2 regions of the Streptomyces ferrugineus genome follow, and region 1 is predicted to be linked to the other one. Evidence: predicted binding sites of a transcription regulator. Region 1 holds the regulator's gene; the other holds the start of a gene.
The links. Region 1 encodes HrcA, which represses chaperone genes, less so after heat shock. Its sites were predicted from a motif close to TTNGCACTCNGNNNNNCNGAGTGCNAA; they were not measured.
Positions count from the first base shown of each region.

Region 2: a site for HrcA is predicted at 12,110-12,136, ahead of groL (chaperonin GroEL). Genes of this name have one in related genera too.

Region 1 covers NZ_CP063373.1:1,849,650-1,864,804, forward strand. Annotated here, with positions in the region: gene hemW (radical SAM family heme chaperone HemW) at 1-1,213, shown strand, start outside; gene IM697_RS08430 (Uma2 family endonuclease) at 1,314-1,892, shown strand; gene IM697_RS08435 (DUF3097 domain-containing protein) at 1,870-2,685, opposite strand; gene IM697_RS08440 (MBL fold metallo-hydrolase) at 2,717-3,448, opposite strand; gene hrcA (heat-inducible transcriptional repressor HrcA) at 3,610-4,626, shown strand; gene dnaJ (molecular chaperone DnaJ) at 4,627-5,766, shown strand; gene IM697_RS08455 (nitronate monooxygenase) at 5,846-6,931, shown strand; gene IM697_RS08460 (16S rRNA (uracil(1498)-N(3))-methyltransferase) at 6,928-7,686, shown strand; gene IM697_RS08465 (VOC family protein) at 7,707-8,099, shown strand; gene IM697_RS08470 (hypothetical protein) at 8,192-8,770, shown strand; gene IM697_RS08475 (S41 family peptidase) at 8,846-12,058, shown strand; gene IM697_RS08480 (histidine triad nucleotide-binding protein) at 12,349-12,702, shown strand; gene IM697_RS08485 (ribonuclease Z) at 12,715-13,620, shown strand; gene IM697_RS08490 (adenosine deaminase) at 13,641-14,633, shown strand; gene IM697_RS08495 (MFS transporter) at 14,626-15,155, opposite strand, start outside.
Region 2 covers NZ_CP063373.1:736,820-751,974, reverse strand. Annotated here, with positions in the region: gene IM697_RS03635 (copper homeostasis protein CutC) at 1-353, opposite strand, end outside; gene IM697_RS03630 (maleylpyruvate isomerase family mycothiol-dependent enzyme) at 490-1,164, opposite strand; gene IM697_RS03625 (HD domain-containing protein) at 1,251-1,949, shown strand; gene IM697_RS03620 (GNAT family N-acetyltransferase) at 1,977-3,095, shown strand; gene IM697_RS03615 (PPOX class F420-dependent oxidoreductase) at 3,172-3,609, shown strand; gene IM697_RS03610 (carboxymuconolactone decarboxylase family protein) at 3,702-4,178, shown strand; gene IM697_RS03605 (DUF4031 domain-containing protein) at 4,216-4,485, opposite strand; gene IM697_RS03600 (hypothetical protein) at 4,482-4,859, opposite strand; gene IM697_RS03595 (MurR/RpiR family transcriptional regulator) at 4,915-5,826, shown strand; gene murQ (N-acetylmuramic acid 6-phosphate etherase) at 5,869-6,804, shown strand; gene IM697_RS03585 (aldo/keto reductase) at 6,832-7,662, shown strand; gene IM697_RS03580 (hypothetical protein) at 7,860-8,429, shown strand; gene IM697_RS03575 (MFS transporter) at 8,440-8,883, opposite strand; gene IM697_RS03570 (NADH:flavin oxidoreductase) at 8,985-10,112, opposite strand; gene groL (chaperonin GroEL) at 10,324-11,946, opposite strand; gene IM697_RS03560 (cold-shock protein) at 12,240-12,443, opposite strand; gene IM697_RS03555 (ubiquitin-like small modifier protein 1) at 12,884-13,159, opposite strand; gene thrC (threonine synthase) at 13,156-14,439, opposite strand; SAM riboswitch class I at 14,458-14,627, opposite strand; gene IM697_RS03545 (glucosyl-3-phosphoglycerate synthase) at 14,759-15,155, shown strand, end outside.

The DNA of each region.
Region 1 (15,155 bases):
CGGCGAGCCCGTCCCCGCCGACGGCGCGCTGCCGCCGACCGCCCTCGCCGACGTGGCCGACCGCCCCCTCGGCTTCTACCTGCACGTCCCGTACTGCGCGACCCGCTGCGGCTACTGCGACTTCAACACCTACACGGCGACCGAGCTGCGCGGCACGGGCGGCGTGCTGGCGTCCCGCGACAACTACGCCGAGACGCTGATCGACGAGATCCGCCTGGCGCGGAAGGTCCTCGGCGACGATCCGCGCCCGGTCCGCACGGTCTTCGTCGGCGGCGGTACGCCGACGCTGCTGGCCGCCGACGATCTCGTACGGATGCTGGGGGCGATCCGCGACGAGTTCTCACTGGCGCCGGACGCGGAGATCACGACGGAGGCGAACCCGGAGTCGGTGGACCCGGCGTATCTGGCGCGGCTGCGGGAGGGCGGCTTCAACCGGATCTCCTTCGGCATGCAGAGCGCGAGGCAGCACGTGCTGCGCGTACTGGACCGCACGCACACGCCGGGACGCCCGGAGGCATGCGTGGCGGAGGCCCGCGCGGCGGGCTTCGAGCACGTGAACCTGGACCTGATCTACGGCACACCCGGCGAGTCGGACGACGACTGGCGGGCCTCGCTGGAGGCGGCGATCGGCGCCGGACCGGACCATGTCTCGGCGTACGCCCTGATCGTCGAGGAGGGCACCCAGCTGGCCCGCCGCATCCGCCGGGGCGAGGTCCCGATGACGGACGACGACGTGCACGCGGACCGGTACCTGATCGCGGAGGACGTGCTGTCGGGGGCGGGATTCGACTGGTACGAGGTGTCCAACTGGGCGACTTCTGAGGCCGGGCGCTGTCTCCACAACGAGCTGTACTGGCGGGGCGCGGACTGGTGGGGCGCGGGGCCGGGAGCGCACTCGCACGTGGGCGGGGTGCGGTGGTGGAACGTGAAGCATCCGGGCGCGTACGCGGCGGCGCTTGCGGAGGGGCGGTCGCCGGGTGCGGGGCGCGAGCTGCTGTCGGAGGAGGACAGGCGGGTCGAGCGGATCCTGCTGGAGCTGCGGTTGCGGGAGGGGGTGCCGCTGGAGTTGCTGCGGGAGGAGGGGCTTGCGGCTTCGCGGCGGGCGTTGGGGGAAGGGCTGTTGCAGGACGGGCCGTACGCGGAGGGGCGGGCCGTGCTGACGTTGCGGGGGAGGTTGCTGGCGGATGCGGTGGTCAGGGATTTGGTGGACTGATCACTCGGGCGAGTGAATCGGCGTGGAACGTCGGTTCGGTCCCTAAGCTGGTTCGTAGGCTGCCGCCAAAAGGACGCGGCGGATGTGGAGGGCCACGGAGATGACCGCTGTGGACGAACGCGGGATGACGAAGTACTTCGAGGAGATTGAGCCTCCCGAGGGCGTCAGGGTCGAGCTCCTCCGGGGGGAAATCGTGATGATGGCGGCTCCCGATCTGGTGCACAACCGGATTGTGGCGGACGTGCAGGATCAGATCCCGCGCAAACCCTGGGAACGACTCCAGACGACGGACCTGGACATCATCGACGAGGCCAGCGAGCCCATTCCGGACCTTGTGGTGCTAGAGCGTGGTGTGGCTCCAGACTCAGGCAACCTGGTGCCGTCCCAGATGGTCACATTGGTGGTCGAGGTGGTCTCGAAGACGAGTGTCGACCGGGACTACGGGATCAAGCGCTCGATCTACGCGGCAGGCAAGATCCCCGCCTACCTGATCATCGACCCGATCATGGCGCACTGTGTTCTGCTGACCGATCCCATCGGCGATGGAGATCAAGCCGACTATCGCGGGCAGTGGATTACGAAGTTCGGTGACCCCGTGCTGCTCGAACTGCTCGGGGTAGAACTGGACACGAGCGAGTTCGGAACTCTTACCGGGGTCAGGCGTCACCGGCTGCCGTGACGAAGTCGATCAGCTCCTCCACCCTCCCCAGCAACTCCGGCTCCAGGTCCTTGTAAGACCCCACCCGCTTCAGAATCGCCTGCCACACCGCCCCGGTGTTCTCCGACGGCCACCTCAGTGCCCGGCACACCCCCGTCTTCCAGTCCTCCCCATGCGGCACCCGCGGCCACGCCTCGATCCCCAGGGACGACGGCTTCACCGCCTCCCAGATGTCGACGTACGGGTGGCCCACCACCAGGGCGTGCTCGCTCGTCACCGCCTGTGCGATGCGCCACTCCTTCGTGCCCGGTACCAGGTGGTCCACCAGGACCCCCAGCCGCGCATCCGGACCCGGTGCGAATTCGGCCACGATCGACGGCAGATCGTCCACGCCCTCCAGGTACTCCACCACCACGCCCTCGATGCGCAGATCGTCGCCCCACACCTTCTCGACCAGCTCGGCGTCGTGTCGGCCCTCGACGTAGATACGGCCGGCGCGGGCCACGCGTGCGCGGGCGCCGGGGACGGCGACCGAGCCGGATGCGGTACGGGTGGGACGTACCGGAGCCGCGCCGGACGGCCGGACGAGCGTCACCACCTTGCCCTCCAGCAGGAACCCCCGCGGCTCCAGCGGAAAAACCCGGTGCTTGCCGAAGCGGTCCTCCAGGGTCACCGTGCCGGCCTCGCAGCGGATCACCGCGCCGCAGAACCCCGTGCCGGGCTCCTCGACGACCAGGCCGGGCTCCGCCGGGACCTCGGGGACGGGCTTGGGCTTCTTCCAGGGCGGGGTCAGGTCCGGGGAGTACTGGCGCATTCGGATGACGATAGGAGAAGTGGCCCCGCGCTCACCGCGACACGCCGAATCTGGCGGCCAGCTCGTCGCGCTGGCGCCGTACGAACTCCGCGTCCACCACCGCTCCGTGACCGGGCACGTACAGCGCGTCCTCGCCGCCCAGGTCCAGCAGGCGGTCCAGGGCGGCCGGCCAGTGCGACGGTACGGCGTCGGGGCCCGCCTGGGGTTCGCCGGACTCCTCGACGAGGTCCCCGCAGTAGACGACCTCAGGGTCGCCCGGCACCAGTACCACCAGGTCGTGGGCCGTGTGCGCCGGGCCCACGTTCGCCAGCAGGACCTGGCGGCCGCCGCCCAGGTCGAGGGTCCACTCGCCGCTGACCTGGTGGTGGGGGTGGACCAGCGCGTCCACCGCCTCCTCCGCCGCGGCCGGGTCCAGGCCGTCCCGGACGGCGTCCGCGCGCAGCTCCTCGCGCGCGTGCCGGCCCGCCAGCACCGTGTCCATGCCCACCGGGCCGTACACCTCCGCCCCCGCGAAGGCCGCCGCGCCGAAAACGTGATCGAAATGGGGATGCGTCAGCGCGAGATGAGTCACACGGTGACCCGCGAGCCACTGCGCCTGCGTACGCAACCGCACGCCCTCCGCGAGGCTCGACCCGGCGTCCACGATCAGCGCGGTGCCGTCCCCCACCACCAGCCCCGCCGTGCAGTCCCAGACCGGAAGCCGGTACCGCCCCACCCCGGCCGCCAGCCGTTCCCACCCCAGCTCTTCCCAAGTCACCGTCATACGGCGACGCTAAGCGACACCACCGTCGGGCGCGGCGGTGCTGGCCCGGCCTTGCCCGGGGTGCACCCCACCGCCGTACACTGGCCGGGGACGGCTGGCACTCGGATGGACAGAGTGCCAGGAAACGCGCCAAGGGGACGACCGCTGGAGGTGTGCGCGAGATGCTGAGTGAACGCAGGCTTCAGGTACTGCGCGCCATCGTCCAGGACTACGTCGGGACCGAGGAGCCGGTCGGCTCGAAGGCGCTGACCGAGCGGCACAACCTCGGTGTCTCCCCGGCCACCGTGCGCAACGACATGGCGGCCCTGGAGGACGAGGGCTTCATCGCCCAGCCGCACACCAGCGCCGGGCGCATCCCGACCGACAAGGGCTACCGGCTGTTCGTCGACAAGCTCGCCGGCGTCAAGCCGATGACCCCGCCCGAGCGGCGCGCCATCCAGAACTTCCTCGACGGCGCCGTGGACCTCGACGACGTCGTGGCCCGCACGGTACGGCTGCTCGCGCAGCTCACCCGGCAGGTCGCCGTCGTGCAGTACCCGTCCCTGACCCGGTCCACCGTCCGCCATGTCGAGCTGCTCTCGCTCGCGCCCGCGCGCGTGATGCTCGTCCTGATCACGGACACCGGCCGGGTCGAGCAGCGCATGATCGACTGCCCGGCGCCGTTCGGCGAGGCCTCGCTCGCCGATCTACGCGCGCGGCTCAACAGCCGGGTCGCGGGCCGGCGCTTCACCGATGTGCCGATGCTCGTCGAGGACCTCGCCGAGGCCTTCGACCTCGAGGACCGAGGCACCGTCTCGACCGTGCTCTCCACCCTCCTGGAGACGCTCGTCGAGGAGAACGAGGAGCGGCTGATGATCGGCGGCACCGCCAATCTGACCCGCTTCTCGCATGATTTCCCCCTCACCATCCAGCCGGTGCTGGAGGCACTGGAGGAGCAGGTCGTGCTCCTCAAGTTGCTTGGCGAGGCCGGGGATTCGGGCATGACCGTGCGCATCGGGCACGAGAACGCCTACGAAGGACTCAACTCCACGTCCGTCGTGTCGGTGGGCTACGGTTCGGGCGGCGAGGCAGTCGCCAAGCTCGGCGTGGTCGGACCGACCCGCATGGATTACCCGGGAACGATGGGAGCGGTACGCGCAGTGGCACGTTACGTCGGACAGATCCTGGCGGAGTCGTAAGTGGCCACGGACTACTACGCCGTGCTCGGCGTGCGTCGCGACGCGTCGCAGGAAGAGATCAAGAAGGCCTTCCGGCGGCTCGCGCGCGAGCTGCACCCGGACGTCAACCCGGATCCGAAGACCCAGGAGCGGTTCAAGGAGATCAACGCCGCGTACGAGGTGTTGTCGGATCCGCAGAAGAAGCAGGTCTACGACCTCGGCGGCGACCCGCTCTCGCAGCAGGGCGCCGGCGGCGGTGCGGGCGGCTTCGGGGCCGGTGGGTTCGGGAACTTCTCGGACATCATGGACGCGTTCTTCGGTACGGCGTCCCAGCGCGGCCCGCGCTCGCGCACCCGGCGCGGCCAGGACGCGATGATCCGGCTGGAGGTCGAGCTCGACGAGGCGGCCTTCGGCACGACGAAGGACATCCAGGTCGACACGGCCGTCGTCTGCAACACCTGCAACGGTGAGGGCGCGGCGCCCGGCACCTCCGCGCAGACGTGTGACATGTGCCGCGGTCGCGGTGAGGTGTCGCAGGTGACGCGGTCCTTCCTGGGCCAGGTCATGACCTCGCGGCCGTGCCCGCAGTGCCAGGGCTTCGGGACCGTCGTCCCGACGCCGTGTCCGGAGTGCGCGGGCGACGGGCGGGTACGGTCCCGTCGGACCCTCACCGTCAAGATCCCGGCCGGTGTCGACAACGGCACCCGGATCCAGCTCGCCGGCGAGGGCGAGGTCGGGCCCGGCGGCGGTCCCGCAGGTGACCTGTACGTCGAGATCCATGAGCTGCCCCACCCGACCTTCCAGCGGCGTGGCGACGATCTGCACTGCACGGTGACGATCCCGATGACGGCGGCGGCCCTCGGCACGAAGGTCCCGCTGGAGACGCTGGACGGCCTGGAAGAGGTCGACATCCGCCCGGGCACCCAGTCCGGCCAGTCGATCCCGCTGCACGGCCGGGGTGTCACGCACCTGCGCGGCGGCGGCCGGGGCGATCTCATCGTCCACGTCGAGGTCACGACCCCGACGAAGCTCGACCCCGAGCAGGAGCGCCTCCTGCGCGAGCTGGCCAAGCTGCGCGGCGAGGAGCGTCCGCAGGGGCAGTTCCAGCCGGGGCAGCAGGGGTTGTTCTCCAGGCTCAAGGACGCGTTCAACGGGCGTTGAGTCCGGAGGCAAACTCCGGGCCTATGCCAAGGGGAAGGGTCGATTCGGACTTGTTCGGAGGACGTGACAACATGCCGTCATGTCCTCCGCACTGACCGATCTCTTCCCCCATCCGATCGTGCAGGCCCCCATGGCGGGCGGCGTCTCCGTGCCGCAGCTCGCCGCCGCCGTGTCCGAGTCCGGTGGGCTGGGTTTTCTCGCCGCCGGGTACAAGACCGCCGACGGGATGTACCAGGAGATCAAGCAGCTGCGCGGGCTGACCCAGCGTCCTTTCGGCGTCAACCTGTTCATGCCGCAGCCCGAGCATGCCGACGCCGCGGCCGTGGACGTCTACTCACACCAACTGGCCGGTGAGGCCGCCTGGTACGAGGTCGAGCTCGGGGACCCCGACAGCGGACGCGACGACGGCTACGACGCCAAGCTCGCCGTGCTGCTCGACAACCCGGTGCCGGTGGTCTCCTTCCACTTCGGCGTGCCCAGCGGCGACGTCCTGGAGTCCCTGCGCCGCGCCGGCACCGTCACCCTCGTCACCGCCACCACCCCGGACGAGGCCCTCGCCGTGCAGCGGGCCGGCGCCGACGCGGTGATCGTGCAGGGCATCGAGGCCGGCGGCCACCAGGGCACCCATCGCGACAACCCCGAGACCGAACGCGCCGGCATCGGGCTGCTCTCCCTCGTCGCCCAGGTCCGCGAGACCGTGAGCCTGCCCCTGGTCGCCGCCGGCGGCATCATGCGCGGCAGCCAGATCGCCGCCGCACTCGCGGCCGGCGCCAGTGCCGCCCAGCTCGGCACCGCCTTCCTCGCCACCCAGGAGTCCGGCGCCCACGCCCTGCACAAGCAGGCGCTGACCAACCCCCTGTTCGTACGGACCGAGCTGACGCGCGCCTTCTCCGGTCGCCCCGCACGCGGCCTCGTCAACCGCTTCATGCGCGAGCACGGGCCGTACGCCCCCGCCGCCTACCCCGAGGTCCACCACCTCACCTCGCCGCTGCGCAAGAAGGCCGCCGCCTCCGGCGACCCGCAGGGCATGGCCCTGTGGGCGGGGCAGGGACACCGCATGGCCCGCGAACTGCCCGCCGGGCAGCTGGTGGAGGTGCTGGCCGCCGAACTGGACGCGGCCCTGACAGCGTTGTCGGCGTTCCCGCGGGGCGGTGCCGGCCGATGACCGCGCCGGTCTTCGTCGTCGAGTCGCTGGAGCGGGCCACCGGTCCGGGCGGCGGCGAGTACGTGCTCGACGGGCCCGAGGGGCGGCACGCCGTCTCGGTGAAGCGGCTGCGGCCCGGCGAGGACGTCGTCCTGACCGACGGGCACGGGCGCTGGGCCGAGGGCGTCGTCAAGGCGGCCGAGGGCAAGGACCGGCTCGTGGTGGAGCTCGGCGCCGTGGCCGAGGAGCCGCCGGAGCGGCCCCGTATCACCGTCGTCCAGGCCCTTCCCAAGGGGGACCGGGGCGAGCTGGCCGTCGAGACCATGACCGAGACCGGCGTCGACGCGATCGTGCCGTGGGCGGCCGCCCGCTGCATCACCCAGTGGCGGGGCGAGCGGGGCGCCAAGGCCCTCGGCAAGTGGCGGGCCACCGCGCGCGAGGCCGGCAAGCAGTCGCGCCGGGTACGCTTCCCCGAGGTCGCGGAGGCGGCGACGACCAAGCAGGTCGCGGCGCTGCTCGCGCAGGCCGACTTCGCCGCCGTACTGCACGAGGAACGCGACTACGGCAGCGAGCCGCTGGCGACGGCCGAACTGCCCGCCGACGGCGAGATCGTGCTCGTCGTCGGCCCCGAGGGCGGGGTGTCCCCCGAGGAGCTGGCCCTCTTCGAGGAGGCGGGGGCGAAGGCGTACCGTCTGGGCCGTACCGTCCTGCGCACCTCCACCGCCGGAACCGCGGCGACGGCACTGCTCCTCGGCCGCACCGGCCGCTGGTCCTGACCCGGGGAGGGACGTCCGCCGTGGAACTCGCCCAAGTAAGACTGCTGGTCAGCGACTTCGCCGCCTGCTACCGGTTTTACGCCGACGTCCTCGGCCTCAAGCCGCAGTCGGGCGCGACCAGCGGGCCGTACGAGAAGTTCAGCCCCGCCACCGGCTCGGCGGGCATCGCCCTCCAGGACCGGGCGATGATGGCCGAGGTCCTGGGCGAACTCGGCGACGACGCCAGCGGCCATCGCTCACTGGTCGTGCTGCGGGTGGACGACCTGGACGCCTACTGCGCACAGATCGCCGAACGCGGCGCCACCCTCCTGCGCGGCCCCGCTCCCATGACCGACCGCATGCGCGTCGCCCACCTCAAGGACCCGGAGGGCAATCTGGTGGAGCTGCAGCAGTGGCTGCTGCTGCGCACCTGAGACAGGCCCTGGACCACCTGTGACGTGCGAGCGCGGGGTGTGGCCGTATGTGCTCTACCGCGGCGGCCGGGACAGTGGCAGGCTGCCCTCCCATGGGGGCTCTCAGGAGGGTTTGGGGCCGCGCGGACCGGCCTGCGGGGCGTCGTGCGCGCGCGGTGCGGGTGGCCGGTGCGGCGGGCGTGGCCGTGCTCGCCGTCGGCGGGACGTCGGCCTGCGATCCGGGCGGGCTGAACACGGCGACCGTGGCGTTCACGACCGACCAGACCGTGACCGCCGAGCTGGAGCGGCAGAAGGCCGATGTGCAGTGGCTCAACTGCACCGGTTCGTACGACAACGGCGGCAAAGGCAACGGCGGCAACAGCTCCGCGACGGCCAGTGAGAACACCATCGTCAAGGTCGACTGCGAGGGCGAGACCTCCGACGGCAAGGACATCACCGTCACCGGCCGGATCACCCGGGCCGTCAGCGGTGCCTGTGTGCGCGGGGACCTCGTCGCCAAGATCGACGGCAAGGAGTGGTTCCACGTGAACGGGCTGGGCAACTGCAACGCCACGCCCTCGCCGGTCAACCCGCCCGGCAACGGACAGCAGCCCGGGCCCACCGTCACGGTGACCGTCACCAAGACCGTCTACTGCAAGGAGCACCCGAACTGCTGGCCGGAGGGCAAGTGAGCGCTTTCCGAAGGGAGTTCGGGCAAGTGATCCAAAGGCCTGTCCCCGGACGCCGCCCCTGCCTATGGTGATCGGGTGACTCAGTCCGCGACGCCTGGATCGTCTTCGTATCTCCGGTATCCGCATCTCCACGGCGACCTGGTCGCCTTCACCGCCGAGGACGACGTGTGGCTCGCTCCCCTCGACGGCGGCCGGGCCTGGCGGGTCAGCGCCGACAACGTGCCGGTCTCCCGGCCGCGCATCTCGCCCGACGGCACCACCGTGGCCTGGACCTCCACGCGCGACGGCGCCCCCGAGGTGCACATCGCCCCGGTCGCGGGCGGCCCCTCCAAGCGCCTCACGCACTGGGGGAGTTGGCAGACCCGGGTGCGCGGCTGGACCCCGGACGGACAGGTCCTGGCGATCAGCACCCAGGGCCAGGCGGGCAGCCGCCGCACCTGGGCCCACACGGTCCCGCTCGACGGCGGACCCGCCACCCCCCTGCCGTACGGCCCCGTCGGCGACGTCGTGCACGGACCGCACCTGGTCCTGGCCTCCGCGCCGATGGGTCTTGAGGCCGCGCGGTGGAAACGGTATCGGGGCGGTACCGCGGGCAAGCTGTGGATCGACGTCGAGGGGGACGGCGAGTTCATACGGCTGCACGCGGAGCTGGACGGGAACCTGGAGGACCCCGTGTGGGTGGGGGAGCGGCTGGCGTTCCTCTCCGACCACGAGGGCGTGGGGGCGGTGTACTCCTGCCTCGCCGACGGATCAGACCTGCGACGCCACACACCGGTCGACGGCTTCTACGCCCGGCACGCCGCGAGCGACGGCACCCGTGTCGTCCACTCCCGCGCCGGTGAACTCTGGCTCCTGGACGACCTCGACGGCGCCGAGCCGCGCAGGCTGGACATCCGGCTCGGCGGGCAGCGCACCGACCGGCAGCCGTACCCGCTGAACGCCGCCCGCGCCTTCGGAGCCGCCGCGCCCGATCACACCGCGCGCGGCAGCGCCGTCTGCGTCCGGGGCGCCGTGCACTGGGTCACCCACCGCTCCGGTCCCGCCCGCGCGCTCGCCGCCGAGCCCGGCGTACGGGCCCGGCTGCCGCGCACCTTCCGGGCGGAGGGCGAGGAGTGGGTCGTCTGGGTCACGGACGCCGAGGGCGACGACGCGCTGGAGTTCGCCCCGGCGACCGGCCTCGCGCCCGGGGCCACCCCGCGCAGGCTGGCCGCCGGACAGCTCGGGCGGGTGCTGGAGCTCGCCATGGCGCCCGACGGAAGCCGGGCCGCGGTCGCCGCGCACGACGGGCGGCTGCTGCTCGTCGAGCGGGAGTCCGGCGAGGTGCGCGAGGTCGACCGCAGTGCGGACGGGGACGTCTCCGGGCTGGTCTTCTCGCCCGACTCGGCCTGGCTCGCCTGGTCGCACCCCGGCCCGCGCCCGCTGTGCCAGCTCAAGCTCGCCAACACCACCGACCTGTCGGTCTCCGAGGCGACCCCGCTGCGCTTCCAGGACTTCGCGCCCGCCTTCACCCAGGACGGCAAGCACCTGGTGTTCCTGTCGACGCGGGCCTTCGACCCGGTCTACGACGAGCACGTCTTCGACCTCGCCTTCGTGGTCGGCTCCCGCCCGCACCTGATCACCCTGGCGGCCACCACCCCGTCCCCCTTCGGCCCGCAGCGCCACGGCCGCCCCTTCGACGCGCCCGACAAGGACGAGACGCCCGACAGCGAGGGCGCTCCGGCCACCCGCATCGACCTCGAAGGGCTCGCCGACCGGATCGTGCCCTTCCCGGTCGAGGCCGCCCGCTACAGCAACCTGCGGGCCGCCAAGGACGGCGTGCTGTGGCTGCGGCACCCCGTGCGCGGGGCCCTCGGCTCCTCGCGGGCCACGCCCGACGACCCCGAGCCCAAGAACGAGCTGGAGCGCTACGACCTCGTCCAGCGGCGCGTGGAGCATCTCGCCGACGACGCCGACGACTTCGAGGTCAGCGGCGACGGCAAGCGGGTGTTGCTGTGGACCGACGGCCGGCTCAAGGTGGTGCCGAGCGACCGTCGGGCCTCGGGCGACGAAGACAGCGACTCGAACATCACCGTCGACCTGACCCGCGTACGGCAGACGGTCGACCCCGCGGCCGAGTGGCGGCAGATGTTCGACGAGGCCGGCCGCATCATGCGCGACCACTTCTGGCGGCCGGACATGAGCGGTGTGGACTGGACGGCCGTGCTGGACCGCTACCGGCCGCTGCTCGACCGGGTGGCCACCCATGACGACCTGATCGACCTGCTGTGGGAGGTCCAGGGCGAGCTGGGCACCTCGCACGCCTACGTCACCCCGCGCGGCGGATACGGCAGCGGCGCCCGGCAGGGTCTGCTCGGCGCCGACATCTCCCGCCATCCGGACGGCGGTTGGCGCATCGACCGCGTCCTGCCGTCGGAGACCTCCGACCCCGAGGCGCGGGCGCCGCTGGCCGCACCCGGGGTCGCGGTGCGGGTCGGGGACGCGATCGTGGCGGTGGCCGGGGTGCCGGTGGACCCGGTGGCCGGGCCCGGGCCGCTGCTCGTCGGCACGGCGGGCAAGGCGGTGGAACTGACCATCTCGCCGGCCGGGGGCGGGGACGTACGGCACGCGGTCGTCGTGCCGATCGCGGACGAGCAGCCGCTGCGCTACCACGCGTGGGTCGCGGACCGGCGGGCGTACGTCCACGAGAAGTCCGGCGGGCGGCTCGGCTATCTGCACGTCCCGGACATGCAGGCGCCGGGGTGGGCCCAGATCCATCGCGACCTGCGGGTGGAGGTGGCGCGCGAGGGCCTCGTCGTGGACGTGCGGGAGAACGGGGGCGGGCACACCTCGCAGCTCGTGGTGGAGAAGCTGGCGCGGCGGATCGTGGGCTGGGAACTGCCGCGCGGGATGCGGCCGTACAGCTATCCGGTGGACGCTCCGCGTGGGCCGGTGGTGGCGGTGGCGAACGAGTTCTCCGGGTCCGACGGGGACATCGTCAACGCGGCGATCAAGGCGCTGGGGCTCGGGCCGGTCGTGGGGACGCGGACGTGGGGCGGAGTGGTCGGCATCGACAGTCGGTACCGGCTGGTCGACGGGACGCTGATCACTCAGCCGAAGTACGCGATCTGGCTGGAGGGGTACGGCTGGGACGTGGAGAACCACGGGGTCGACCCGGACGTGGAGGTGGTCCAGCGCCCGCAGGACTGGGTGGCGGGCCGGGACGCGCAGCTGGATGAGGCGGTGCGGCTGGCGTTGGCGGGGCTGGAGGAGCGCCCGGCGAAATCGGCCCCGCCGCTGCCGGACCGGTGACCTGCCTTTCGCCCCCGCCGCCCCTACCCATTCCCGTCCCCTGGGGGCCTGCGGCCCCCAGACCCCCGCTCCGGCCCTGAAGGGGCCTTGTCCTCAAACGCCGGACGGGCTGAAAATCCAGCCCCTCCGGCGTTTGAGGAGCGGGGGTCCAGGGGGCGGAGCCCCCTGGCGGGGTCGAAGGGGCGGAGCCCCTGGGGACGGGAATGGGTAGGGGCGGCGGGGGCGAGGAAGACACATGCCCGGCGATAGCATGCCCCCTGAGAGATCAACCGGCGTGAGGAGGCACACGCATGGCAGGGGAACCGCAGGACGACTGCCTGTTCTGCAAGATTGTCGGAGGGCACGTGCCGGCGACGATCGTGCGGGAGACGGACACGACCGTCGCGTTCCGGGACATAAACCCCCAGGCACCCACCCACGTCCTGGTGATCCCCAAGGCCCACTACCCGGACGCCGCCGCCCTCGCCGCCGGCGACCCCACCCTCGCCGCGGACGTCCTGCGAGAGGCGCAGTCCGTCGCCGACGAGGACAAGCTGGAGAGCTACCGCATCGTCTTCAACACCGGCCCCGGCGCCGGCCAGACCGTCTTCCACGCGCACGCCCACATCCTCGGCGGCCGTGGCATGCAGTGGCCCCCTGGCTAGGGCGAAGCCGTCGTGTCCGTACGTGAGTTGGTCGTCCTGGGGACGGCGAGCCAGGTCCCCACCCGGCACCGGAACCACAACGGGTACCTGCTGCGCTGGGACGGGGAGGGCATCCTCTTCGACCCGGGCGAGGGCACCCAGCGGCAGATGCTGCGTGCCGGGGTCGCCGCCCACGACCTGAACCGGATCTGTGTCACCCACTTCCACGGCGACCACTCCCTCGGACTCGCCGGGGTCATCCAGCGGATCAACCTCGACAAGGTCCCGCACCCCGTCACCGCGCACTACCCGCGCTCCGGCCAGCGCTTCTTCGACCGGCTGCGGTACGCCACCGCCTACCGCGAGACCGTCGACCTCGCGCAGGACCCGATCAACATCGACGGCGTCATCGCCGACACCGGTGGCTACACGCTCCACGCCGCCCGGCTCTCGCACCCCGTCGAGTCGTACGGCTATCGCCTCGTCGAGCCCGACGGCCGCCGCATGCTGCCCGAACGGCTCGCCGCGCACGGCATCCAGGGGCCCGACGTCGGACGGCTCCAGCGGGCGGGGACGCTCGGCGGGGTCTCGCTCGACGACGTGAGCGAGATCCGGCGCGGGCAGCGGTTCGCGTTCGTCATGGACACCCGGCTGTGCGACGGGGTGTACACCCTCGCCGACGGCTGCGACATGCTCGTCATCGAGTCCACCTTCCTCGACGAGGACGGCGGACTCGCCGCCGAGCACGGCCATCTGACCGCCGGTCAGGCCGCCCGCGTCGCCCTCGATTGCGGCGTACGGCATCTCGTGCTCACCCACTTCAGCCAGCGCTACACCGACCCCGACGAGTTCGAGCGGCAGGCACGGGACGCCGGCTTCGCGGGGGAGCTGACGGTGGCGCACGACCTGCTGCGGGTGCCGGTTCCGAAACGTCGGTAATACCGCCGTACGATGCTTTGATGTCCCTCCCGAAAGCAGAACTGCACCTCCATATCGAAGGCACCCTCGAACCCGAGCTGGCCTTCGAACTGGCCGCCCGCAACGGCGTCACGCTGCCGTACGGCGACACCGACGAACTGCGCGAGGCCTACCGGTTCGAGGATCTGCAGTCCTTCCTGAACCTGTACTACGAGCTCATGGCCGTCCTGCGCACCGAGCGGGACTTCGCGGATCTCACGAACGCCTATCTCGCCCGCGCCGCCGCCCAGGGTGTGCGGCACGCGGAGATCTTCTTCGACCCGCAGGCGCACACCAAGCGGGGCCTCGAGCTGGGCACGGTCGTCGAGGGGCTGTGGCGGGCGCTGGAGCGGAGCGAGGCCGAGCACGGGGTGTCGACCCGGCTCATCATGTGCTTCCTGCGCGACGACCCCGCCGAGTCGGCCATGGAGACGCTGCGCGCCGCCGAGCCGTACCTCGACCGGATCGTCGGCATCGGCCTCGACTCCGCCGAGGTCGGGCACCCGCCGGTGAAGTTCCGCGAGGTGTACGAGGCGGCGGCCGCGCTCGGGCTGCGGCGCGTCGCGCACGCCGGCGAGGAGGGGCCGCCCGCCTACATCACCGAGGCCCTGGACGTCCTGGGCGTCGAGCGGGTCGACCACGGGCTGCGCTGTGTGGAGGACGCGGACCTGGTGGAGCGGCTGGTGCGGGAGCGGGTGCCGCTGACCCTGTGCCCGCTGTCGAACGTCCGGCTGCGGACCGTCGACACCCTCGCCGGCCATCCGCTGCCCGCGATGCTCGACGCCGGCCTGATGTGCACGGTCAACTCCGACGACCCGGCCTACTTCGGCGGATACGCCGGCGACAACTTCGACGCGGTGCGCGAGGCCCTCGGGCTGACCGACGAACGCCTCCGGGAGCTCGCCCGCAACTCGTTCCTCGCCTCCTTCCTGGAGGACGACGAGGAGCTGCGGGCGCGGTATCTGGCCGAGGTGGAGGGCTACGAGTTCACGTAGCCGGGGCCAGGCGCCCGGGTGCGGCCGGGGTGGCCTCGGCGGTGTCCAGCGGGATCTCGACGACCTCCATGACCTCCATGGCCGCCACGGGCTCGACGATGTCGACGGTGGCCCGGGAGTGCCTGCCGAGTGCCACCGCCGTCATCGGCACGGCGATCAGCAGCAGCCCGGCCGCCAGCACCGCGCCCATGACCGGGAACCCGGCCTGCGCCGACACCAGGCTCCCGGCGAGCGGGCCCGCCGCCGTGCCCAGCGACGACGCCGAGCCGACCAGCACCGCCCAGCGGCCGCGCGGGTCGAGGGAGGCGGCCAGGCCGATGACGTACGACAGGACGATCGGGTAGAGCGTGTTCCAGGCGATCTCGCCGGTCGCGAAGCTCGTCAGGTCGGTCGCGGAGGCGCTGAGCACGATGCAGGCCGCTATCAGGACCGTTCCGCCGCCGATGGGCAGCGCGCGGCCGAGGCGCGGGCCGAGCGCGCCGGCCCCGGTCACGCCGAGCAGCCCGGCGCCGAGCCCCACCG
Region 2 (15,155 bases), 1.1 Mb from region 1:
CACCGGCACCCGTCCAGCTCCCCCACCACCCGCTCGACGGCCCCGAGGTCCACCCCGCCGTCGCCGTCCAGAAACCCGAGCACGAACTCCTCGGCCCCGGCCCCCCGCATCTCGCGCACCGTCCGCACCAGCTCCCCCACGTCCCCCGCCGCGAACCCGTCCGCCAGCCGCAGCATCACGCGCAGGTCGATGTCGACGGCGGCCCGGATCCCGGCGAAGGTCTCGACCGGTGGGGTGAGCCCGTCGGCCGCCATGTCGGTGACCAGTTCGAGCCGATCCGCACCTCCGGCCTGGGCGGCGACCGCGTCCTCGACCCCGAGGGCGATCACCTCCAGGACTGCACGCTTGCTCATGGGACCCCATTCCTCGGCATTCGACGGCGGCTACAGACCTACAGACCTACAGACCCGACCCGCACAGGTCTAGTCCAATTCTGGTCCAGCCTACGCTTACCCACCGAGGACCGGCTCACCCCATGTCCCCGCCCCGTCACCCGAAGATGTTCAGCTCCCCCGCCTCCACCCCCACCAGCTCGTAGTCCGCCCCGTCCACCGGCCGCCCGGCGTAGATCCGCATCAGCGTCGCCGCCTCCCCGATGTACCGCGCCGGAGGCCTCGGCGCCGCCGCCTCCCCCAGCCGCAGGGGCTCGTCCACGTCGTCCAGGTCGGCGTGCAGCGGGACGTGCCGCCGCTCACGGGTCAGCCACGCCAGCAGCCGGAGCGCGTCGGGCAGCCCGGCCCCGGCGTACGCACCCGGCTCCCCGAACACCTCCCGTACGTCACCGGCGTGCACCCACTCCCCGAGCGCGACGCCGTCCAGCGCCCCGCCGGCCTTGGCGATCACCGGCCCCGCCTCGGTCATCCCGCGCTCCAGCTCGTCGACGACCCGCGCGTTGGTCCAGTCGGCGCGCTCGGCGATGTCCCGGTCGTTGCACTCGGGCGAGAACACGCCCTCCTCGAACCGGCTCTCCACCACCCGCATCAGGGCGGACGAACAGTGCGCCAGCACATCCCGCACCGACCACCCCGGACACGCGACGGTCGGCAGCGCGAAGTCCGCGTCCGGCCGCGCCCGCAGCAGCGGAACCAGCGCGTCCCGCTCGACGACCAGCAGCCGCCCCGGCAGTTCGGGATCCCGTACATCGTGCACGTCAGCAGAAGTCATGGCCCCACGCTAGGCCGCCGGGCGCGCCCCCGGGGAGAACGCCGACACACCCGGCCCCACCCCGGCGCACCCGCCAGAATGGCGCCATGGCCGATCCCCGCACCCCGAGCACCCCCAACACCCCCGACTCCCCCGTCTCCCCCAACGCCCTCGACGCCCTGCGCACCCGCTTCGCCCAAGCCCTCGACGCCACCCGCTCCCCCGCCACCGCCCCCGACCCGACCCCCTACGCCGACAACCTCCTCACCCGCTGGCGGGAACCCCAGCGCCGCTACCACACCCTCACCCACCTCACCGCCGTCCTGGACCGCATCGACGAGCTGGCCGACCACGCCGACGACCCGGACGTCGTACGCCTCGCCGCCTGGTTCCACGACGCCGTCTACCTCCCGGACCGCTCCGAGAACGAGGAGCGCTCCGCCCGTCTCGCCGAACGCGCCCTCCCCGAGGCCGGTGTCCCCGCGGAGCGCACCGCCGAGGTCGCCCGTCTCGTGCGTCTCACCGTCACCCACGACCCGGCGCCGGACGACCGCGACGGCCAGGTCCTGTGCGACGCCGACCTCGCCGTCCTCGCCGCCCCGCCCTCCGTGTACGCCGCCTACACGGCCGCCGTCCGCGAGGAGTACCACTTCGTGCCGAACGACGCCTTCCGCGAGGGCCGTGCCGCGATCCTGCGTCAGCTCCTCGACCTGCCGAGCCTGTTCCGCACGCCGTACGGCCGCAAGGAGTGGGAGGCGACGGCCCGCTACAACCTCGCCGCCGAACTGGAAATGCTGTCGCTCTGAGCGCCCGGCGCCCGTAGCCTGCCCGGCATGCGACACATGGGCGGGGAACGCGCGACCGAGGCCGTGGCGAGCTGCGTGGCACTGCTGCGCACCGCGGTGGACCAGGACTGGGAAGGCGTGAAGGCCGGTCGGCTGGAGTGGAGTTGTCACAAGACGGCGTTCCACATCGCCGAGGACCTCATCGCCTACGGCGGCCAGTTGGCGGGCCGCGCACAGGACGATTACGTCCCCTTCGAGATCACCCTGGACGACGGCACCGACAACGAAGGGCTGCTCCAGGTCATCGAGACGACCGGCGCCCTGTTCGCCGCCGTCATCCGCACCACACCGCGCGAGGTGCGCGCCTTCCACCCGTACCCGTTCCGCAGCGCCGACCGCGAGGGCTTCGCGGCGATGGGGGTCGCCGAGGTGCTGCTGCACACCCACGACATCGCCGAGGGCCTCGGCCTGACGTACGAACCGCCCGCCGAACTCCCCGAGTTCGTCCTCACGACGATCTTCCCGCACATCCGCCCCGAACCCGGCCCGGAGTCCGGCACCGACCACTGGCGCACCCTGCTGTGGGCGACCGGCCGCGCCGACCTCCCGGGCCGCCCGCCGGTCACCGAGTGGCGCTGGAACAACAACCTCGTCATCCCCACCGACCGCCTCACCCTCCAGGGCGTCACCCCCGCGGCCGCCGCCGATCTGCGCGACGGCGGCGACGGCGGGTTCCGGTGGGTCGAGGGCGGGCCGTTCGACGGCACGCGGGAGGCCGCGAAGTGGATGACGAAGGCGTACGAGGGGGGCGTGCACCGGCCGGAGTGGGGGCTGTTCGTGCTCGTGCGACGGGAGGACGGCCGCGCGGTCGGCGGCATGGGCTTCCACGGCGTACCGGACGACGAGGGGCGGGCCGAGGTCGGCTACGACCTCGCCGCCTCCGCCCGCGGCCACGGCTACGCGACCGAGGCCCTGACCGCCCTCTCCGAGTCGGCCCTGGCCAGGGACGACGTCCAGTTGCTGTACGCGGCCATCGAGCACGACAACGTCCCCTCGCAGGCCGTCGTCACCCGCGCGGGCTATGTACGGGCCACCGTCGAGGAGGAGCGCATGGCCCGCGAGGAGCACGACATGGAGCAGTCGCTGAGGCTGTACGTCCGCAGATGACGGCATACGGCGGCCTGACCTTAGGCCTAGCCTGGGGCGGGACCGACCCGCACCGCCGCCGCCCCAGGGAGCCGCCGTGTCGTTCACCGACGAGGAGATCGCCTACCTCAGCACGAACCCGCTCGCCCGCTTCGCCAGCCTCTGCGCAAACGGGCAGCCCGATGTGGTCCCGGTGGCCCTCGAGTTCGACGGCAGCCGCTTCTGGGTGGGCGGCCCGCGCGCGGAGGTGCTGCGCACCCGCAAGTTCCGCAACATCGAGCACGGCCGCCACAAGGTGGCCTTCGTCGTGGACGAGCTGATCTCCATCGAGCCGTTCGTCGCCCGCGGCATCCGGGTGTACGGCGTCGCCGACGGCCCCGTCGAGCGGAGCGGCATGGTGGGCCCGGGCCACTACCTGCGCATCACGCCGACGCTGTCGTGGAGCTGGAACCTGTCGGACCCGCCCCGCCCGTCCGGCGAGACCTGGTACCCGATGCGGCGGGCCGAGCACTCCACCGGAACACAGACCGAGTGACTCACGTCACTTCTCTCCACGTCACATCCCGCCGAACCGCTCCGTCATAGCTGTGTACCCACCGACCACGGCCCATGACTGAGGAGTTCGCCATGAGCACCGCCCGTTTGAACGCCTTTGAGATCCCGACCGTCGGCAAGTTCCTGAAGCACATCGTCTCGGCGGGCAAGGTGGTCCACGACTCGCCGCTGCCCGTCTCGACGCAGAACCTGGTGACGCTGCGCGCCAGCCAGATCAACGGCTGCGGCTTCTGCACCGACATGCACTTCAAGGACGCCGTCGCCGCGGGCGAGGACACCGTCCGTCTCAATCTCGTCGCCGCCTGGCGCGAGGCCACCCTCTTCACCGAGGCCGAGCGCGCCGCGCTGGAGCTGACCGAGGCGGGCACCCGCATCGCCGACGCGGCCGGCGGCGTACCGGACGAGGTGTGGGAGAACGCCGCCAAGCACTACGACGAGGAGCAGCTCGGCGCGCTGGTGTCCCTGATCGCGCTGATCAACGCCTTCAACCGGCTGAACGTCCTGGTCCAGCAGCCGGCCGGCTCCTACCGGCCCGGCCAGTTCGCGTAACCGGCAGGGGCCTCGCGCGAGGCGGAACGGGCGGGCGTCAGCCCCATCCCCGCCCCTTCGCCCTGCGCAGCCCCGCCCCCCGCAGCAACCGCACCACCTCACGACTGCTGACCTCCACCGCGCCGGCGCGCACCACGTCGGCGTAGCGGTGGGACGGGATGTCGTAGTGATCCCGCTCGAAGGCCCGCCGCGGCACGCCCAACGCCTCGGCGAACGCGTGCAGTTCGTCGTACGACACATCGCTCACCAGGTGGGACCACATCCGGCCGTGGCCCGGCCAGGTGGGCGGGTCTATGTAGATCGTCACGAGGTCGCGGGCCCCAGCGATCCCACCGCGGCGACCTTCACGCCCGCCTTGTGGCACACCCAGTGCGGATCGGGCCCGAGCTCCGGCTCGACCTCCAGCGCGTGCGGGTCGCCGGCTCCGCACACCGGGCACAGCGGCCAGCGGCCGTACTTGTCCAGCAGCGCGTCCTGGACGTCCTGGGCGACCAGCCCGGCCACGTACTCGACACCGTCCGGCCACTGCTCCACCCACCAGCGTCGCTGTACGACCGACTCCTCGACCAACGACACCACGTCCGCCTCGGCGACCTCGCCCGCGACCAGGTCGGCGAGCACGAGGGCGCGGGCGGTGTGCAGCGCCTGCTCCAGCGGGCTGAGCGGACTTACAGGTTCCATGCTCCTATTGTGCGCACCCTTGACCACACCTCGGATCTGAAAATACCTTTCAAGGGTGACCCATGAAGTGAAGGAAACTTTCGGCCGGGCGAGCACGGCACCGGCGCCCGCCGCCCTCGCGGCCAAGGTCCGCACGCTCGCACCGTCGATGACCCGCTCCATGCAGCGCGTCGCCGAAGCGGTCGCGAACGACCCGGCGGGCTGCGCGGCCCTCACGGTCACCGGCCTCGCCGAGCTCACCGGCACCAGCGAGGCCACGGTCGTACGCACCGCCCGCCTTCTCGGCTACCCCGGCTACCGCGATCTGCGCCTCGCCCTCGCCGGCCTCGCCGCCCAGCAGCAGTCGGGCCGCGCCCCGGCCATCACGACCGACATCGCGGTGGACGACCCCATCGCGGACGTCGTCACGAAACTCGCGTACGACGAGCAGCAGACCCTCGCGGACACGGCGGCCGGACTCGACACGGTCCAGCTCGGTGCCGCGGTGTCGGCCGCCGCCGGGGCCCGCCGTATCGATGTGTACGGCGTCGGGGCGTCGGGGCTGGTCGCCCAGGACCTGACGCAGAAGCTGCTGCGGATAGGGCTGATAGCCCACGCCCACAGCGATCCGCATCTCGCCGTGACGAACGCGGTGCAGCTGCGGGCCGGTGACGTGGCCATCGCGATCACGCACTCCGGGACGACCGGCGATGTCATCGAGCCACTGCGGGTCGCGTTCGAGCACGGGGCCACGACGGTCGCCATCACCGGACGCCCGGACGGGGCGGTCACCCAGTACGCCGACCACATCCTCACGACGTCCACCGCGCGGGAGAGTGAGCTGCGGCCGGCGGCGATGTCGTCGCGGACCAGCCAGTTGCTGGTGGTGGACTGTCTGTTCGTCGGGGTCGCCCAGCGGACCTACGAGACGGCGGCGCCGGCGCTGGCCGCGTCTTACGAGGCACTGGCCCACCGGCATCGCCGATAGCAGGTCGGACCGGACACAGCACATCAGAAAGAGCCGTCTCTCATGACCTCGACATCCAACCCCCGTGATCTGCGTGCCGAGTTGGAGACCCTGACCACCGAGGCGTTCCGCCCCGAACTCGCCGAGATCGACCAGCTCCCCACCCTCGACATCGCCCGGCTCATGAACGGCGAGGACGCCTCCGTGCCCGCCGCCGTCGCCGCCCGCCTCCCCGAGATCGCCGCCGCGATCGACGCCGTCGCGGAACGGATGGCACGCGGCGGCCGACTCCTGTACGCGGGCGCCGGCACCGCCGGCCGCCTCGGCATCCTCGACGCCTCCGAGTGCCCGCCCACCTTCAACACCGACCCCGCCCAGGTCGTCGGCCTCATCGCGGGCGGCCCGGCGGCGATGGTCACCTCCGTCGAGGGCGCCGAGGACTCCGTGGAGCTGGCCCACGCCGACCTCGACGCCCTCGCACTCACCCCGGCGGACACGGTGGTCGGCATCTCGGCCTCCGGACGCACGCCGTACGCCATCGCCGCGGTCGAACACGCCCGTCAGCAGGGCGCGCTGACGATCGGCCTGTCCTGCAACCCGGGCAGCACCCTCGCCTCCGCAGCCGAGCACGGCATCGAGATCGTCGTCGGCCCCGAACTGCTGACCGGCTCGACCCGCCTCAAGGCCGGCACCGCCCAGAAGCTGGTCCTCAACATGCTGTCGACGATCACGATGATCCGGCTCGGCAAGACCTACGGAAACCTCATGGTCGACGTCCGCGCCTCCAACGACAAACTCCGGGCCCGCTCCCGCCGCATCGTCGCCCTCGCCACCGGGGCCGCCGACACCGACATCGAGCGCGCCCTGACCGAGGCGGGCGGCGAGGTGAAGACGGCGATCCTGATCCTGCTGGCGGACGTGGACGGCGCCACGGCGAACGGACTCCTGGCCGCGGCCGACGGCCACCTCCGAGCCGCGCTGGAAACGGCGGGGAGCTGACGTCGACTCCCCTGTTAGCGTGGCCGTATGACGGCACCGACGACGTTCCGCATCGGCGGCGAACTGGAAGTACGGCGGCTCGGCTTCGGGGCGATGCACCTACGACCGGAGACCGCCGAGGACCGTGCCACCTGCCTCGCGGTCGCCCGCCGAGCCGTCGAACTCGGCGTCACACTCATCGACACCGCGCACATGTACGGCTGGGGCGGCAACGAGGACCTCCTCGCCGAGGCCCTGCACCCGTACCCCGAGGACCTCGTGATCGCCACGAAGGTCGGCATCCGCCACACCACCGACGGTGAGGGCTGGCGGCACGCCGGCGAACCGGCCGACCTGCGCGACCAGGTCGACGAGGCCCTGCTCCGCCTCCGCCTGGACCGCATCGGACTCCTCCAGCTCCACCGCCTCGACCCGGACGTGCCGCTGCCCGACCAGCTCGGCGCCCTGCGCGACCTGCGCGACGAGGGCAAGATCGGCCACATCGGCCTCTCCGAGGTGACGGCCGCCGAACTCGCCGACGCCCGCGCCGTCGTGGACATCGCGAGCGTCCAGAACCGCTACAACCCCCTCGACCGCGAGCACGAGCCCGTCCTCGCCGCGTGCGAGGAGGCGGGCATCGCGTTCCTGCCGTGGCGGCCGGTGGCGGCGGGACAGTCGGGCGGGCGGTCGTCGGAGATCGCCGCCGTGGCCGGGGAACTCGACGCCACACCGACCCAGGTCACCCTCGCCTGGCTCCTCGCCCACTCCCCGGTGATCCTCCCGATCCCGGGAACGGCGAGCATCGCACACCTGGAGGAGAACCTGGGCGCGGACACGGTCCGCCTCACGCCGGAACAGTACGCCCGCCTGAACGCCTAACACGGCGGTTCCGTATGCCGAGCAACTCCTGTTCCTCCTGCCACCCAAGGGTCTCGAGCCCCCGCCAGGTCTCACCCTCGACACCGAGAAGCTCAAGGGAGTTCATGACCCGCTCGGAAGCACAGGACCCCCCATGTGCATGCTGAGGGTCGGCCACACCACCTGACCAAGGCCCCCGCCAGCCCCGGAGCCGCCCCATGAACCACGCCCAACTCACCGCCCTGGGCCGAGCCCTCCGCCTCCTCGGCGAGCACGGCGAGGCCCTGACCTCCGACACGCCGGACGCCAGGCTGCACGAGGTCAAGGCGGACGTGCGCCGCGCGCTCGACCTGCTGGACGAGAGCGTCACCGGCGCCGCCCCCGCCACCCGCTGCCCGGAGCACCCGAACGGCCCGGTCGACGAGAACGCCCACGACCTCTGTCTGCTCTGTGAAACCCGTCGCCGGGCAGCCCGTCGTGCCGAGTACAACGGCGGTCCCGTGCCCCCGCGCACCACCGAGACCGCCCCCTCCCGCTATGGCGTCCGGGGCGACCGCCCCCAGCCCCAGCAGCGCTGGCTGCCGGAGCTGTGGAACGGTCAGGAGTGGCAGCTGTGTGGCACTCCGCGCCGCGACCGCCGGGAGGCCGAGCTCTATCTCGCCGCCCAGCGTCGCGGCCCGCGTCCCGCCATGGCCTACCGGCTCGTACACGAGTTCACCGACTACGAGGTGCTGCGCGTGTGGGGCACTCCGGTGAAGGTGGACATCGAGCCGTTGGGGAACCTGTAGTTACGACTGGTTACGACTTCGCGGCCGTTCCCGCCGGTTCCGCAGCCGCGTCCGTCACCGCCTCGCCCCCGGCGGCGGCCGTCTCCTGCCGCGGGATGAACGACGCCACCACGAACGCCGGCAGCGCGGCCCCGGCGCCCACCGCCAGGACCACCTTGAAGCCGTTCTCGGACGGCAGGGCGTAGCCGCCGAGGTCCGTCGTCATCTGGGCGAGGATCACGCCCGCGACGGCGCTCGCCGTGGACGTACCGAGGGAACGCATCAGCGTGTTGAGGCTGTTCGCGGCGGCCGTCTCCGACGCGGGCACGGCGCTCATGATGAGGGCGGGCATCGAGCCGTAGCCGGCGGCGACGATCAGCACGCCGATCATCAACGTCACCTTCGGGCCCTGCGCGCGGGAAATCGCCGCCGACACCGGCGCCGTCGCCATCATGACCAGGCTCGAGGGCGCCATGCACAGGCCCGCGACCAGCATCGACTTGGTTGATTGACGTACTCGACCTGTGCGGGTGAGCCCCGCACCCCAGAGGGGCGCGGGGCCCTACGGCGCCGGTGTCAGCTCAGGGACTTCAGCGAAGCGGCGTCATACGACGCCAGCTCACCAAGGCGGCCCTGCAGCACCTTCGCGGCCCACTCCGGGTCCTGGAGCAGCGCCCGGCCGACGGCGACGAAGTCGAACTCCTCGGCCTCCAGGCGGTCCAGGAGGTCGTCGATGCCCTTGATCCCGGAGCCCTGGCCGGCGAACGCGCCCAGGAACTCGCCGTCCAGGCCGACCGAGCCGACGGTGATGGTGGGCTTGCCGGTCAGCTTCTTCGTCCAGCCGGCGAGGTTGAGGTCGGAGCCGTCGAACTCCGGGACCCAGTAGCGGCGGGTGGAGGCGTGGAAGGCGTCGACCCCGGCCGCGGCGAGCGGGGCGAGGACGGCCTCCAGCTCCTCGGGGGTCTCGGCGAGACGGGCGTCGTAGGCCTCCTGCTTCCACTGCGAGTAGCGGAAGACGACCGGGAAGGACGGCGAGACCGACTCCCGTACGGCGGCCACGATCTCCGCCGCGAACTTCGTACGGGCGACGGGGTCACCTCCGTACGCGTCGGTGCGGCGGTTCGTCCCCGCCCACAGGAACTGGTCGACGAGGTAGCCGTGGGCGCCGTGGATCTCCACGCCGTCGAACCCGATCCGCTCGGCGTCCGCGGCGGCCTCGGCGAAGGCGCCGATGACGTCGTCCAGGTCGCGCTGGGTCATGGCCCTGCCGGTGGGCTCGTCGGCACCGATCCGCAGCCCGGAGGGGCCGACGGCCGGGGCCTCGGCGTAGGGCGGCTGGCCCTGCTGCCGCACCATGCCGATGTGCCAGAGCTGCGGCACGATGGTCCCGCCCGCCGCATGCACGCTCTCGGCGACCTTCGCCCATCCGGCGAGCTGCTCCTCGCCGTGGAACCGGGGCACCCGGTCGCTCTGCCCGGCCGACTCATGCCCGACGTAGGTCCCCTCGGTCACGATCAGCCCCACGCCGGCGGCGGCCCGGCGCGCGTAGTACGACACCACGTCCGCACCGGGGACGCCGCCCGGCGAGAACATGCGCGTCATCGGCGCCATCACGATGCGGTTGGGCACGGTGAGGCCGTTGATCGAGGTCGGCCGGGACAGGACATGGGCCGCGCGGGAGGCGGCGGGCTCGGTGACGGTCACGTGGTGGGCTCCTTGGAGGTGGGGTCGACTGACCGGACGGTATGTGCGTGCGCATTATTGCAACGCCTTAAGGAACTGCGGGGGCGAGGTCGCGCATTCCACATCCCGCCCGGTTGTGACCCCGGACACGCCCGAGGGCGGCACCCCCTGTCTCCAGGGAGTGCCGCCCTCGGTACTGACGGACCGGGTCCGAGCCTTCTCGCGAAGCGGCTCAGAAGTCCATGTCACCGCCCGGCATACCGCCACCGGCGGGCGCGGCGGCCTTCTCCGGCTTGTCGGCGATGACGGCCTCGGTGGTGAGGAACAGCGCGGCGATGGACGCGGCGTTCTGCAGCGCGGAACGCGTCACCTTCGCCGGGTCGATGATGCCCTCGGCGACCAGGTCGACGTACTCACCGGACGCGGCGTTCAGGCCGTGACCCGGGGTGAGGTTGCGGACCTTCTCCACCACGACGCCGCCCTCGAGGCCGGCGTTGACGGCGATCTGCTTCAGCGGGGCCTCGAGGGCGAGCTTGACGGCCGCGGCGCCGGTCGCCTCGTCACCCTCCAGCTCCAGCTTCTCGAAGACACCGGAGGCCTGCAGCAGGGCCACGCCACCACCGGCGACGATGCCCTCCTCGACGGCCGCCTTGGCGTTGCGCACGGCGTCCTCGATGCGGTGCTTGCGCTCCTTGAGCTCCACCTCGGTGGCGGCACCGGCCTTGATGACCGCGACGCCGCCCGCGAGCTTGGCCAGGCGCTCCTGGAGCTTCTCGCGGTCGTAGTCCGAGTCGCTGTTCTCGATCTCGGCGCGGATCTGGTTCACGCGGCCCTGCACCTGGTCGGTGGAGCCGGCGCCGTCGACGATGGTGGTCTCGTCCTTGGTGATGACGACCTTGCGGGCGCGGCCCAGGAGGTCCAGGGTCGCGTTCTCCAGCTTGAGGCCGACCTCCTCGGAGATGACCTCGCCGCCCGTGAGGATGGCGATGTCGCCGAGCATGGCCTTGCGGCGGTCACCGAAGCCCGGGGCCTTGACGGCGACGGACTTGAAGGTGCCGCGGATCTTGTTGACGACCAGGGTCGACAGGGCCTCGCCCTCGACGTCCTCGGCGATGATCAGCAGCGGCTTGCCCGACTGCATGACCTTCTCCAGGAGCGGGAGCAGGTCCTTGACCGAGGAGATCTTGGAGTTGGCGATCAGGATGTACGGGTCGTCGAGGGACGCCTCCATACGCTCCATGTCGGTGGCGAAGTACGCCGAGATGTAGCCCTTGTCGAAGCGCATACCCTCGGTGAGCTCCAGCTCCAGACCGAAGGTCTGGGACTCCTCGACGGTGATGACGCCTTCCTTGCCGACCTTGTCCATGGCCTCGGCGATGAGCTCACCGATCTGGGTGTCGGCGGCGGAGATGGAGGCCGTGGAGGCGATCTGCTCCTTGGTCTCGACGTCCTTCGCCTGCTCCAGCAGGGCGGCGGAGACGGCCTCGACGGCCTTCTCGATACCGCGCTTGAGGGCCATCGGGTTGGCGCCGGCGGCTACGTTGCGCAGGCCCTCCTTGACCAGGGCCTGGGCGAGAACGGTCGCGGTGGTCGTACCGTCACCGGCGACGTCGTCCGTCTTCTTGGCGACTTCCTTGACCAGCTCGGCGCCGATCTTCTCGTACGGGTCCTCGAGCTCGATCTCCTTGGCGATGGAGACACCATCGTTGGTGATCGTGGGGGCGCCCCACTTCTTCTCGAGGACGACGTTGCGACCCTTGGGGCCGAGCGTCACCTTCACGGCGTCCGCGAGCTGGTTCATGCCGCGCTCGAGGCCGCGCCGCGCCTCCTCGTCGAACGCGATGATCTTGGCCATGTGAAGTGGTCCCTCCAGGACTGGGGGTGATTCCTTCGGACCGCGCCCGCGCCCGCGACGGACGGCTCGCCGACCCCGTGGTTCCTTGCCCCACTTGGCCTGCGGGCCTCACCGACCCGGTCCTTCTTTGTCACTCTCACCTTCAGAGTGCTAACGCCAATGATTAGCACTCGACCCATGCGAGTGCAAGCGGCTCTCGGGGATCGGGCCCCGGTCGGCGATGGGCGAACAGGCGAAGGGCCCGCACCCGGTGAGGTGCGGACCCTTCGGTGAAGTGACGTGCAGAAGAACGTTCAGGCGGTGACGCGAACCATGTCGGCCTGCGGGCCCTTCTGGCCCTGCGAGATCTCGAACTCCACCCGCTGACCCTCTTCCAGGGTGCGGTAACCGTCCATCTGGATCGCGCTGTAGTGGACGAAAACATCCGCACCACCGTCGACCGCGATGAAGCCGTACCCCTTCTCCGCGTTGAACCACTTGACGGTGCCCTGAGCCATGCCTAACTCCCCTATTACTGGCCCTTGCACAGATCCACACTTCGCGGATCCGGGTCAGACCTCACCCCCCATCGGTCGGGGGCGTGCGCCGGAACGCGTCGACCGCGGCTGAATGTATCTGCCCAACTGCCGTCTGCAACAGGTCAATCGGACGAGAAATCCGGGCACGACTGGTCGGGAATGTGGGGACAATTCCCCTGACTTCAGGTCAAGTCGGACCTGGCAAATGGAACAAAAGCCGCAAAAAACCCGCACACTTTGGCTACTTCTTGTCGGACCTGCGGCAGAAATCAAGGGCTGCCGACCCGGAGATCGGCGGCACGTTCCCCAACTGTACCTCGCTCAACCACACAGAATTGCCCCCTCCGCTTCTCTCACGGAGGAGGCAATTCGATGAACTCTCGGTAATCGCTGTTACCGACGGTTACTACCGGCGGGTATCAACCGCCCGCGACGGCCGGAATGATGGAGACACCCGCACCGTCCGGCGTGGCCGTCTCCAGCCCCTGCTCGAACCGGACGTCGTCGTCGTTGACGTACACGTTGACGAACCGCCGCAGCTTGCCCTGGTCGTCCAGCACCCGGGCGGCGATCCCGGTGTGGTTCTTCTCCAGGTCGGCGATGACGTCGGCGAGGGTGGCACCTTCGGCGGCGACCTCGGCCTGGCCACCCGTGTAGGTGCGCAGGATGGTGGGGATGCGAACGGTCACGCTCATGCGAGGCCAGCCTCTCGGAAGGAGTCCAGGTTCGGGCGGATGGTGGCGGTGAGACCGGTACCGGCCACCGCGTCGAGGGTCTTGAGTCCGTCGCCGGTGTTGAGGACGACGGTGGTCTTGGCGGGGTCGAGGACGCCGTTGTCGATGAGCTTCTTCGTCACACCGACGGTCACCCCGCCGGCGGTCTCCGCGAAGACCCCCTCGGTCCGGGCGAGCAGCCCGATCGCGTCCACGACCTGCTCGTCCGTCACATCCTCCACGAAACCGCCGGTGCGGCGCGCGATGTCGAGGACGTACGGCCCGTCGGCCGGGTTGCCGATCGCGAGGGACTTGGCGATGGTGTTCGGCTTCTGCGGGCGCACCACGTCGTGGCCGGCCTTGAACGCCGTCGACACCGGCGAGCAGCCCTCGGCCTGCGCTCCGAAGATCTTGTACGGCTTGTCCTCGACGAGCCCGAGCTTGATCAGCTCCTGCAGACCCTTGTCGATCTTCGTGAGCTGCGAGCCCGACGCGATCGGGACGACCAGCTGGTCCGGGAGCCGCCAGCCGAGCTGCTCGCAGATCTCGTACGCCAGGGTCTTGGAACCCTCGGCGTAGTACGGCCGCAGGTTGACGTTGACGAAGCCCCAGCCCTCGCCGGCCGGGTCGCCGATCAGCTCGGAGCAGAAGCGGTTCACGTCGTCGTAGTTGCCCTCGATGCCGACGAGCTCGCCGCCGTAGATCGCGGCCATGACGACCTTGCCCTGCTCCAGGTCGTGCGGGATGAACACGCAGGACCGGAAGCCCGCGCGGGCCGCGGCCGCGCCCACCGCGCCGGCGAGGTTGCCGGTCGAGGAGCAGGAGAGCGTGGTGAAGCCGAAGGCGCGGGCGGCCTCCAGAGCCTGGGCGACCACCCGGTCCTTGAAGGAGTGCGTCGGGTTGCCGGAGTCGTCCTTGACGTACAGGCCGCCGGTCACGCCCAGCTCACGGGCGAGGTTGTCGGCCTTGACGAGCTTGGTCCAGCCGGGGTTGAGGTTCGGCTTGTCGGCGACGTCGGCCGGGACGGGAAGCAGCGGCGCGTAGCGCCAGATGTTCGCGGGACCCGCCTCGATCCGCTTACGGAGCTGCTCGGTGTCGTAGGCCGAGAAGTCGTACGCGATCTCCAGCGGGCCGAAACACTCCTCGCAGGCGAAGACCGGTCCGAGGGGTACCCGGTGACCGCATTCGCGGCAGGACAGTGCCGCGGCGGGACCGAGGTCCACGGTGGAGTCGGTGGTGCTTGCAACAGTCTGCACAGCCATGTGAGGCGAGGCCCTTTCTCCTCATCTTCCTCACGACGCATCTCGCCGTGAGACGGATTTGGCACCTTCCCTAGCCGGGAGCCTCGCGGAGACGATCAACGGTGACGATCGACGCTGATCTACGAGAACCGACTGGAGGGTTGCCGGGGCTTCATCGGGCCGTTTCCCTCTGCCCCTCTGGATGAGCTGTATGCGGTTGTAATCGGCAGGTGACCCCGGACATGCGATGGTCATCCGCGTTGTTCAAGACTGTAACCGAACGCCAGGACAGTTGAGAGAGCCGTCCGTAACGCGAGACAACAGTGAGGAGCCGCTGACCGTGCTGGAAGAAGTCGAGCGCTGGCTGCGCACCCGCTCCTGGTCCGCCGTCGACCGCCCGCTCCACCGCATCCTGGCCGCCAAGCAGCGTACGGGCCAGTCGGTCTCCGTCGTGCTGCCCGCGCTCAACGAGGAGGAGACGGTCGGCGACATCGTCGCGATCATCCGTCATGACCTCATGCGCCAGGTCCCCCTGGTCGACGAGATCGTCGTCGTCGACTCGGGGTCCACCGACCGCACCTCCGAGGTGGCCGCCGCGGCGGGCGCGCGGGTGGTGCACCGCGACGACATCCTGCCGCACCTGCCTGCCGTGCCCGGCAAGGGGGAGGTGCTGTGGCGCTCCCTGCTGGTGACGAGCGGGGACATCGTCTGCTTCATCGACGCCGACCTGAAGGAGT